DNA from 2 places in the Alteribacillus sp. HJP-4 genome. Region 2 is predicted to be linked to the other one. Evidence: riboswitches for the same ligand, from Rfam matches in the RefSeq annotation. Region 2 holds a riboswitch; the other holds the start of a gene.
What was found. Region 2 has a riboswitch for thiamine pyrophosphate ahead of thiT (energy-coupled thiamine transporter ThiT). Riboswitches for the same ligand answer to the same signal wherever they lie in the genome.
Positions count from the first base shown of each region.

Region 1: it holds a riboswitch for thiamine pyrophosphate, as region 2 does, so the genes downstream of both, ACE4RR_RS00345 (LuxE/PaaK family acyltransferase) here and thiT (energy-coupled thiamine transporter ThiT) in region 2, are expected to answer to the same signal.

Region 1 is NZ_JBHIKY010000001.1:80,657-85,919, reverse strand. Features, by position in the region: gene ACE4RR_RS00360 (Gfo/Idh/MocA family protein) at 1-650, shown strand, start outside; gene ACE4RR_RS00355 (sugar phosphate isomerase/epimerase family protein) at 647-1,615, shown strand; gene ACE4RR_RS00350 (DUF2512 family protein) at 1,770-2,138, shown strand; TPP riboswitch at 2,373-2,481, shown strand; gene ACE4RR_RS00345 (LuxE/PaaK family acyltransferase) at 2,574-3,680, shown strand; gene ACE4RR_RS00340 (acyl-CoA reductase) at 3,677-5,125, shown strand; gene ACE4RR_RS00335 (ABC transporter ATP-binding protein) at 5,144-5,263, shown strand, end outside.
Region 2 is NZ_JBHIKY010000007.1:20,172-25,434, forward strand. Features, by position in the region: gene ACE4RR_RS08090 (ArsA family ATPase) at 9-944, opposite strand; gene ACE4RR_RS08095 (cory-CC-star protein) at 963-1,226, opposite strand; gene ACE4RR_RS08100 (carbon starvation CstA family protein) at 1,340-3,085, opposite strand; gene ACE4RR_RS08105 (hypothetical protein) at 3,272-3,733, opposite strand; TPP riboswitch at 3,833-3,934, shown strand; gene thiT (energy-coupled thiamine transporter ThiT) at 4,012-4,584, shown strand; gene ACE4RR_RS08115 (hypothetical protein) at 4,619-5,263, opposite strand, start outside.

The DNA of each region.
Region 1 (5,263 bases), on a different contig from region 2:
AGGCAAAGCAGCTGCTCGCAGACGGGGCGCTTGGTAAAATTTACAGCTTTCGTACAGCTTTTGGCCACGGTGGTCCGGAAGGCTGGAGTATCGATGGTGCAAAAAGCTGGTTCTTTAAAAAAGAAGAAGCATTTATCGGCGCAATGGGGGATCTCGGTGTCCATAAAACCGATATGCTCCGCTATATTTTAGGAGAAGAATTTGCAGAGGTTGGGGCATTTGTTGAAACAAGCGCAAAGCAGAATGCCGATGTAGATGATACAGCAGTATGTGTACTGAAAACGGAAAGCGGCATCGTCGGAACCCTTGCAGCAAGCTGGTCCTACGTTGCCGGAGAAGATAATTCGACAATCATTTATGGAGAAAAGGGAATCGCACGCCTGCTTGATGACCCAGTCGATTCATTGATTGTTCAGTATCAGACAGGGGAAACTGTCAAATACGAGCTCGGCGGTATTCAATCGAACGATGAAGGAGGCCAGACGACGACAGAAGTAATCGACCGTTTTGTTAAGGCAATATTGAATGATGAGGAATCTCCCGTCTCTGGAAAAGAAGGCATGAACTCGCTGCAGGTCATTTTAGCAGCGTTGGAATCCCAGGAAACAAAGCAGATAATATCTATAAATAAGGAAGTGTCGGTCAAATGAAATTAGGAGTATTTACCGTATTATTTGCAGACAAACCATTCGAAGAAATGCTTGATCACGTCCAGGCTTCAGGATTAAAGGCAGTTGAAATCGGAACAGGAGGCTATCCCGGCAATAATCACTGTGACATTGATGCTCTGCTGGACAGCGAAGGAGCACGCAAATCATATCTCGACAAAGTTCACAGCCGCGGCTTAACCATCAGTGCGTTCAGCTGCCACGGCAACCCGATCTCTCCAGACAAGGATTTTGCTGAAGAGTGCCATCAGGTATTCAGAAAGACAGTTAAGCTGGCTTCGTTAATGAACGTTCCGGTGGTTAACACTTTTTCCGGTACACCGGGAGATCATGACGACGCCAAATACCCGAATTGGCCGGTGACGCCATGGCCGAATGAGTACGGTGATATTTTAAATTGGCAGTGGGAAGAAAAGCTTATTCCTTATTGGAAGGAACAGGGAGCTTATGCTGAAGAGCACGGGGTAAAAATAGGTCTGGAGCTACACGCAGGCTTTCTTGTGCACACCCCGCACACTATGCTGAAGCTGCGCGAAGCGACAAATGATGCCGTTGGCGCAAATCTCGACCCAAGTCATTTATGGTGGCAGGGTATTGATCCAGTAGCCGCGATTAAAATTCTCGGACGGGCGAATGCAATCCACCATTTCCACGCGAAAGATACGTATATCGACCAGGAGAATGTAAATATGTATGGACTGACGGACATGCAGCCATACGGCGAGGTACAGACCCGCGGATGGAGCTTCCGTTCCGTCGGTTATGGCCACAGCATGCAGGAATGGTCCAATATAATCAGCGCCCTCCGAACATTCGGATATGATTATGTCGTCAGTATTGAACACGAGGATCCGATCATGTCGATTGATGAAGGCTTCCGCCAGGCCGTGAAAAATCTGAGGGACGTGAATATCGAAGAGCAGCCTGCAGAGATGTGGTGGGCTTAAAATTTTAGAAAAACAAGCCTGTTGTGAGTCATTCACAGCAGGCTTGTTTTCATTGTTTGAGTATAAGGTTTTCTGAAGGAAATATGTAAATACAGCAGTTAATGTTTTGTCAATGCCTGGAGGTGGTAATTTTTGGACAAGGAGGTGGAATAAAATGATACACATTAAAACGCTGGGTATGAAAACAGCGTTGATTAGTTTTGTGTTATTACTCGTATTAACTGGGTTCGGTAACCAATGGGTCAACACCATGCTGCTTGCCCTATTAATGGTGCTGATTTCTTATGTTGCAGCAGGAGATATATTTATTTTAAAGCTAACTAACAATATTGTTGCCATAGCCGCTGATTTAGTACTCACGTTATTAATGGTTTTGGTTGTTTCCATCCCCATTCTCGATACGGCTGTTCCTTTTCCAATTGCCCTGGTTGCTGCAATTCTTATCACGGCAGGAGAGTGGTTCTTTCATAAATATATGAAACGTAACGTGCATCCGGAGCTGGATCAAGCGATGCCATCTTAAACAATAACACGTCAAATCTCGAAATGAGGTTTATATATAAACAATTTAAGGTACGCTGCGAATGAACAGGAACGGGAGCATCTTTCCCATGTTTTGGTTAAGCTAGCTGATAAAACAAATAAATAAATTCTTTGACAAAGAGACGGGAAAAAAACAAAACCAAGCTCAATGCATGGTTTTTTGAATTGACAATGCTTCTCATCGTGTTAAGATAAAATGAAATGTTCATAATAGATTTTCCACTAGGGGAGCCGGGGGACCGGCTGAGACAAAAGGAAGAACTTTTAAACCCTTAGAACCTGATCTGCGTAACTGCAGCGGAGGGAAGTGGATTCGTTACAGAAATGATAAATATATCTGAAGCGGCCACTTTCTTTTAAGAGAGTGGTCTTTTTCAATTGGGGAACGACGAAATAAAGAGGGGGCATCCGGCGGATGAATTCAGCCTATCAGGAAATGAAGAAAATGATAAAAGCATTAATCCTTGAAGAGTCGGTTTCGTCTGATGAATTTTTTGAGAGAGCGAAACAGCTTTTTGCTTATCAATATCACCATAATCAGCCATACCGGAAATTCTGCCGCAGGCGCAGGGTGCGCCCGGCAGCGGTTCAGCGCGTCACCGATATTCCTCCCATACCGATTCAGGCGTTTAAGGAAGCGCCGTTATTATGTTCAGCTGATGAGGAGATCGAGAGGACATTTATGACGAGCGGGACGACTAATCCAAACAAACGTGGAAAAAATGGTCAGCGCGACCTTGAAATTTATGATCTCTCCACGAAGGTACATTTTAAAAAATCAATGCTGCCGGATGTCAGTAAAATGAAAATGATCCTCCTCTTTCCCGAGGAAAATGAATTGCCGAATTCATCTCTCGCTCATTATCTTCATGTGATTAAAGAAACGTTTGGAGCAGAAGACAGTGAATATGTTGTCTCAGCGGACGGCTTTGATAAAGAAAGACTGTCCATGCTCTTAAAAAAATCGGAAGAAAAGGATGAGCCTGTATTTATCCTGGGAGCTACCTTTTCAATTATTGCCTACTTAGATGAATGCGTGGAAAATGGCATCTCCTACCGTCTTCCGGCTGGAAGCCGGATTATGGACACGGGGGGGTCTAAAGGATATTCAAGAGAAATAGAGCCTCTTGAGTTGAAAAAACGATTAAGCAGACTGTTTTCCATTCCTGAGCATGCCTGCGGCAACATGTACGGGATGACAGAGCTCAGTTCACAAATTTATGACCAGACTCTGCGGCTGGGGGGGAGAAAGGGTCTCAAAAGACCTCCGCATTGGCTGAAAACGATCATCGTGGACCCGGAAACTCTTCAAGAAAAACGAGAAGGTGAAGCAGGAATTATCGTTCATTATGATTTGGCTAATATTAACTCGGTTGCGGCAATCATGACCGAAGATATTGGTAAAAAAGAGGGAGACGGTTTTCATTTACTTGGCCGGGCAGCCGGTACGGAAGCCAAAGGCTGTTCCCTTGCATTAGAAGAATTTTTGTCATCCCGCCTGGGCGAAGATGGTTCTTTATGACATCTCTTTATACAGGAGCCTTCCTCACGGGACTATCGGAAAAGAATGTGACCTTTACTCGTCTTACCTATGAAAATCATGGACGGAATGTCCAAATCGATGTACCACAATTAGAAAAATCACAGCTGCAGACAATCATTTCCTCAATAAAACACCAACAAAGAGAGTATCTCAACGGGCGCACCACCTCTGAGATGGTTGAAATTATAGATGAAGTTGTCCAGAAGTGGCTTAACCCCACTTACGAGCTCCGTCAATTTGCAGAAGAAACCCTTCCTGTGATCACTGGCTATGATGAGGAAATGATTCGATTATTTTTAGCGAACTATTTTCGCAAATTTCGAAAGCCATATCTTCAGCGAATGATCGAGGAAGATTTTACGAATCCACTCGTACTTGATGAATTTAGGCCAAGAAGAGCCGGAGGGTTAACAAGAGCGTACGGAGCGGAACTGATCGCCCATATATTTTCAGGAAATGTTCCCGGTCTTCCGCTTTGGGGTCTTGTTTCCAGTCTTCTTGTAAAATCGGCTGCACTCGGTAAAGTTTCCTCGGAGGAGCCATTATTCCCAGCGTTATTTGCTAAATCTATCGCAGAAGTGGACCCGGACGCGGCAAAGGCGCTTGCTGTCGTTTGGTGGAAAGGCGGCACTGTTAGCCTGGAGGATACCCTCTACCACAACGCCCAGGTGGTGACGGCTTATGGAGCAGACCAGACGATGAATGAAATTTCCAGTAGGCTTCCTGCTCATGTGCGTTTTGTACCGCACGGCCATAAGGTCAGCTTCGGTGTACTGGCGAAGGAAGCACTCAGCAGCAGCCTTGCCTGGCAGAGTGCCCAGCGTGCCGCAAAGGATGTTTCATGGTTTGATCAGCAGGGCTGTCTATCCCCTCATGTTTTTTATGTCGAAAAAGATGGAGATTTTAGTCCAAAGGATTTTACTCGCCTGCTGGCTCATGAAATGGAAAATTTTCAACATAAAATGAAGAGCTCGGAGTTAACGGCAGAGGAAGTGAATGCGATCCGGCGTGTTCGGACTGACGCGGAGTTCAATAAGGATAAGGAAGTCATAGCCAGCGAAAAAGGGGCCTCCTGGACGGTCATTCATCAGGAGCAGCAGACTGCGTTTCCGTTATCTGTTTTAAATAGAGTGATTACCGTTGTTCCAATAGACACTCTTTCAGAGCTTAGAGAAAAAACTTCAGATATTCGCCAGTACGTCCAGACTGCAGGTATTTCCTGCCCCCCTCAAAAACTTCAGCAGTTGATTTATACCCTGGGAGATTGCGGGGTTAATAGAATATGTTCAATTGGGGAAATGTCTCTTCCGGAACCAGGCTGGCATCATGATGGTCGGCCAAACCTCGGTGAATTTGTCTACTGGTGCGACGTTGAATCCTCGGTTGAAAGGATAACCGAATTATATGATCCGGACCGTGACTAAGAAGAGGAGATTTAATTAATGACAGCTTATATTGAAATAAAGAATGTTGGCCTTAATTTTGGCGGCGAATCAATTTTTCACAGCCTGCAGCTTGAGGTGGCAAAGTATGAATTCATCAGTGTGGTAGGCAGAACCGGG
Region 2 (5,263 bases):
TTTTTCACCTATTCAAGAAAACAGCTCATAATCGTCTCCAGCGCCTCCCTTGAAGAAATATCCTCCGCTAAGAGAGGGAGGTAAAGCTTTTCTCTTGAGGAAAACATTTCTTCAATTTGTGTTAAGTATCGCTTTTCCTGATTTCTGCGTTTTTGAATAAACTCACTATCTCCAGCATGAACCGGCATGCATTTATTCACAACAAGCGCATTCACACGCAGCTCTGTTTTTTCCAGCAGCTTCACTGCTCTCTTTGTTTCTGCGATCGGAAGCTTTTCCGGGACAAGTACATAAATGTAAGCTGTCCTTTTATTGTCCATGAGGACTTTTCTTGCGGCTGAAAATTTATCCTTTCTATTCATAAGCACCCGGTATATCGGATCATCGACCGGTTCTCCATCATTTAACCATTGGGAATAATTTTCATTAATAGACTGACGCCGCTGCAGCATCCCTTCAATCCATGCTTCCATCAATTCCGGCAAAGACAATAATCTCACTGTATGACCGGTAGGCGCTGTATCAAACACGATCAAATCAAAGTTTTCTTTTTCATCTAGCACTATTTCCACGAGCCTGTCAAACAAAGCCGCCTCCTCAGAGCCGGGGGAGACAGCCGCCATATCAATCTGGCGGTTCACCTCCTCTGCCATATGAGATTTGACAAGCCCTTTTAAGTTATCCTTCACTTGATTGATGTAGCGCCTGGATTCATTTTCAGGACTGATTTCAAGTCCCCAAAGACAGTCCGTCAATTTTCTCTTTTTGTCTCCGATCTCCTCATCGAAAAGATCGCTCAGATTATGAGCAGGATCCGTCGAAACGAGCAACGTCTTTTTGCGTTTTTTGGCAGCGGCAAGTGCAAAAGCTGAGGAAGATGTTGACTTGCCTACGCCGCCTTTTCCTCCAAAAAATACGATATCAAAAGAAAACAGATTTTCCATTACCTTCCTCCTTTCTATTTAACAGCAGCGAATTCCCGATAACGGTGATTTATCCATTCCCATCCGTAAATGCCAGTCATGAAACCGCTCCACCATTTCCGGATAGAGCTCCAGCGTGTAGTAGGAAGCAGGATTCGGCAGGCCAAGCAGATCTGAAAAACAAAGCAGTAAAAACAAATCATCTTCATCACGGATTTCTCGTTTTATCTCGGCGCGGTGCGGAAGCTTCAAAACCTCATCGTAGAATTCCAGCAAGCTTCTTATACTTAATTTTTTTTCCATGGTTATCCCCCCATGATTATATCGTGCCTATACGAAAAGGGCCGCAATTCTGCAGAAAGTACTGCCCTGCAGAAAGGACCCTTTTCTTCCTTTCTTTATTTTATCATGTTTACTTAATCATTATCCGGTTCTGTATTCGGCTTTTCTCTTCTAAACAATGCAATTGCTTCTAATAAAATCCAGATGGCAAACCCGAGAATTATCGCGCCTAATACGAATAAGAGAATCTGCGCATCGGCGTCACCGAGACCGGACCACTGGAACAGAACCTGCTGCGTCATCGCCCAAAGGGTCATAAACAATAAGAATATCATCGGAACAAGGGTAAATAGGAAGTTCCTTCCTTTCCGGCGAAGCCAGATCGAGATCAGCAGTAAGCTGATACCCGCCAGGAGCTGGTTCGATGTACCAAACAGCGGCCAGAGCAGATATCCACCGGAACCAAACCCACGATCATCTCCAGGGAGAAGAACGAGCGCTGTACTTGCCCCAACAGCCATGGCTGTGGCGACATGCTTCTTCGTTAACGCCGGAGCTTTATACTCCTGGCCAAGCTCTGATATGATGTAGCGCATCAGCCGGACAGAGGTATCAAGCGTGGTAGCGGCAAAGCTTACTACAATAACCGCTACAATCGTTTCAGCCACTCCGGCCGGAAGCCCGAGTCCGGTGGCGAGCTGCCCCGCCCCTCCGATGAAGTGTCCCAGTCCATCTGCATTTGCAATAGTATAGCTTTCGTACGCGGACAGGAAGTCAGATTGAGTAGCAAAGAAGGTTGTCACTGCCAGGATGGTTATCAGTGCCAATGTTCCTTCGCCGACTGCCCCAAAATAACCGACAAATCTGGCATCCGTTTCTTTGTTCAGCTGTTTTGAAGTGGTACCGGAGGAAACAAGTCCGTGAAAACCTGAAATAGCCCCGCATGCAATCGTAATAAATAACAGTGGGAACCATGAGACATCAGAAACACCTCTTGTCGCAGGTGCTGATATTTCTGGAGCTGGCCAAGTGAACAGCAGCCCTAGATATAAAATGGCAAGACCTACAACCAGCTGGTGGGAGTTAATGTAATCCCGTGGCTGCAAAAGCTTCCATACTGGCAGAATCGATGCGATATATACATAGATCATAAGAATCGCTATCCATATCATAAATGCCCAGGATACTGCCCCAAGACCAAGCGGTCCCGCCGCTTCCTCTCCGCCAAAATAGCTGACAATATCAATCTGCAGAGCAGGTACATTCGCAGCAATTACCGCTGCTGCATACATGACAGCAAGCGCTATTATAGAAGGGACCAGCATATTGCCGCCTTTTTTGTTTACTTTATAGCCGATCCATATTGCAAGCGGTATCTGGATGAAAACTGGCAGAACACTTGCTGGAAATGAAACAAATAAATTCGAAATAACCCATGCAAAGACAGCGTTTACCATTAATACTAGAATAAGAATGATAAACAAAAATAAGAGCTTGGCACGGCGGCCGATAATTCTTTCGGCTAATGTACCGATGGACTGTCCTTTATTACGGACTGATAATACCAGTGTTCCAAAATCATGAACCCCCGCAGCAAAGACCGTGCCGAGAACGACCCACAAAAAAGCGGGAAGCCATCCCCAATAGACGGCAACAGCAGGCCCTACAATCGGTGCTGCCCCGGCGACGGAAGTAAAATGGTGACCCCAGAGAACCCATTTATTTGTTGGTACAAAGTCTACGCCATCCCGGAATTCATGTGCCGGTGTGCGGAAATTTGGATCTAAGCGATAAATGCGTTCAGCGATAAACTTAGAATAATACCGGTATCCGAGGGCAAATACTATAATCCCTATAACCGCTAAAACAATAGCTGGCATGAGCGCCTCTTCCTTTCTGCATTGGATTAAAAAAATAGATAACGCTTACATATTGGTGATTTTTTCCTCCTTTCCGCTATATTCCTATGCTTATAGTAGTAGTTTGATTATAAAAGAAATTATGATAATTTGCGAATAATTTCTTAAAATACTATTCTAACAATAATTTTGCCAAATGTTTAGCCTTTAATTTTGACCGAGAGCCTTTGCAAAGAAGCTGGATAGTAAAATAATGATGAATAAGGACGGCCCCATAGCTGCAAACAGAAAAGAAAGCGGCCGTGACTTTATCAGCGGACTAAAAAAGAAAGAGATCGATGATGCCATCGTCACGCCAATAAAAAATCCGACTAAATCATAGGTAAGTATAATAAAAAGACCGTGGAGAGCTCCAAGAGAGCCAAAGATAAACACACCTAGAAGCGGATAAACAAGCCAGGTTTCGAGCGGCTTTAACAACTGCAGCAGCAATTCCCCTGCCGCAGCTCCTGCATATGTATGTACAGTTAATATAAAAGCCAGCAGTAAAAATTGATTGATATCGCCAAGACTGATTGTATAAAAAATAAACAACAATAAGGTGACGGAGCAGGCAAGGCCGCTTCCTTTTAAATAACGAATAATTGCACTTTGTGATGAAGCCTCCATAATATCCTCCTGAGTCCAAACTTCTTTTTAGTATACATCATATTTACTCCCCATTGCTTTTCAAACTCATAAGGCTGTGCTATATTTAAGAAAATATTATATTTCCACTAGGGGTGTCGGAAGACTGAGAGAGGCGTGCTGCCTCAACTCTTAGAACCTGAACTGGCTCAGACCAGCGTAGGAAAGTGGTGCGGCAGGCTTCTTGTCACACAGACAAGAGTGTTTTAAAAAATCAGTCGTCTCCTTTCCCCCTTTGAGGATATGAAAGGAGTATTTTTATGCAATCCAATCGACTAGTCATTATGATAGAAGTCGCTATTATGGCTGCACTGGCAGTCATCCTCAGCTATATCAAATTTTCAGCACTCTGGGCAATGGGAGGTTCAATTTCCCTTGTCATGGTTCCTATCTTCATTATGGCTTTCCGGAGAGGATGGAAAATCGGAGTACTCACAGGCTTTATTTATGGAATGGTTCAGCTGTTGTTTGGTCCAACGATTGTTCACCCTGTTCAATATATTTTAGAATATCCGATTGCTTTCGCCGTGCTGGGATTTGCCGGAGTATTTGCCGGTAAACAAAGCAGACAGGACCGACTGCCGCTGGCTTTAATGATTACAGGTATAGGATTTGCTACTTTGCTCAGATTTCTGGATCATTTTGCTTCCGGTATTATCTGGTTTGGGGCTTACGCTCCTGATGGTATGCCGGTCTCTGCGTATTCAGCAATTTATAACGCTTCATATCTTGTGCCGGAAATGCTGATAACGATGGTGATTGTCGTTCTTATTTCCAGATACAGGCCGCAATTTTTCATTGAAACTAAAAGATCCCCTCAGGCCGCAGCGTAATGCCTGCCTTTCATCATGAAGGGCAGGCTTTTTTTTACCATTCAAAAAATAACTTTAATGCAAATGTGATTAGTGTATATCCAATAGATGAGAGAAGAAACGTACGAAAGTGTGCATTGTGTTCAGAAGGCAGTTCTTTTTTCAGCACATTTAAGATCATAGCTCCAGATATAAAGGCAAAAACAATGCCCAGTGCATAGTCAGGCATAGAAACGAACACACCAAGCAGCCAGCCGCTTAAAATCCCTGCAGCAAGAATGTACCTCCCAAGCTCTACATATCTTTTGGCATCCTCTCTCCACAAATCATTCGAAATTGCCATAAAGTGCAGTCCAACAGCTAACCCGTAAAACCACGCCTCTATCCCTTCTATATCAGACCCGAAAACATGGTACGAAATAAACATATTGTACATCCCGAAAAATATTATTTGAATCCAATAGAAGCTTCCTTCACCCTGAGCATGCTTCTGGTAAGCTTTTTCTGCTGCATTATGAACGGCATAAAATACAAGCAGACCAAAGAGCCCCAGCAAATATAATTCTGACTCCATCGCCAGCAGTCCAGATGCTTTGAATTTCTCCTGCTCTTCATGCAGAGAAGGCAGCACATAAACGAAAACATAGGAAACAGCAACTCCACCAGAAAAAGAAACCCATTTAAATCTGCCAACATGAGA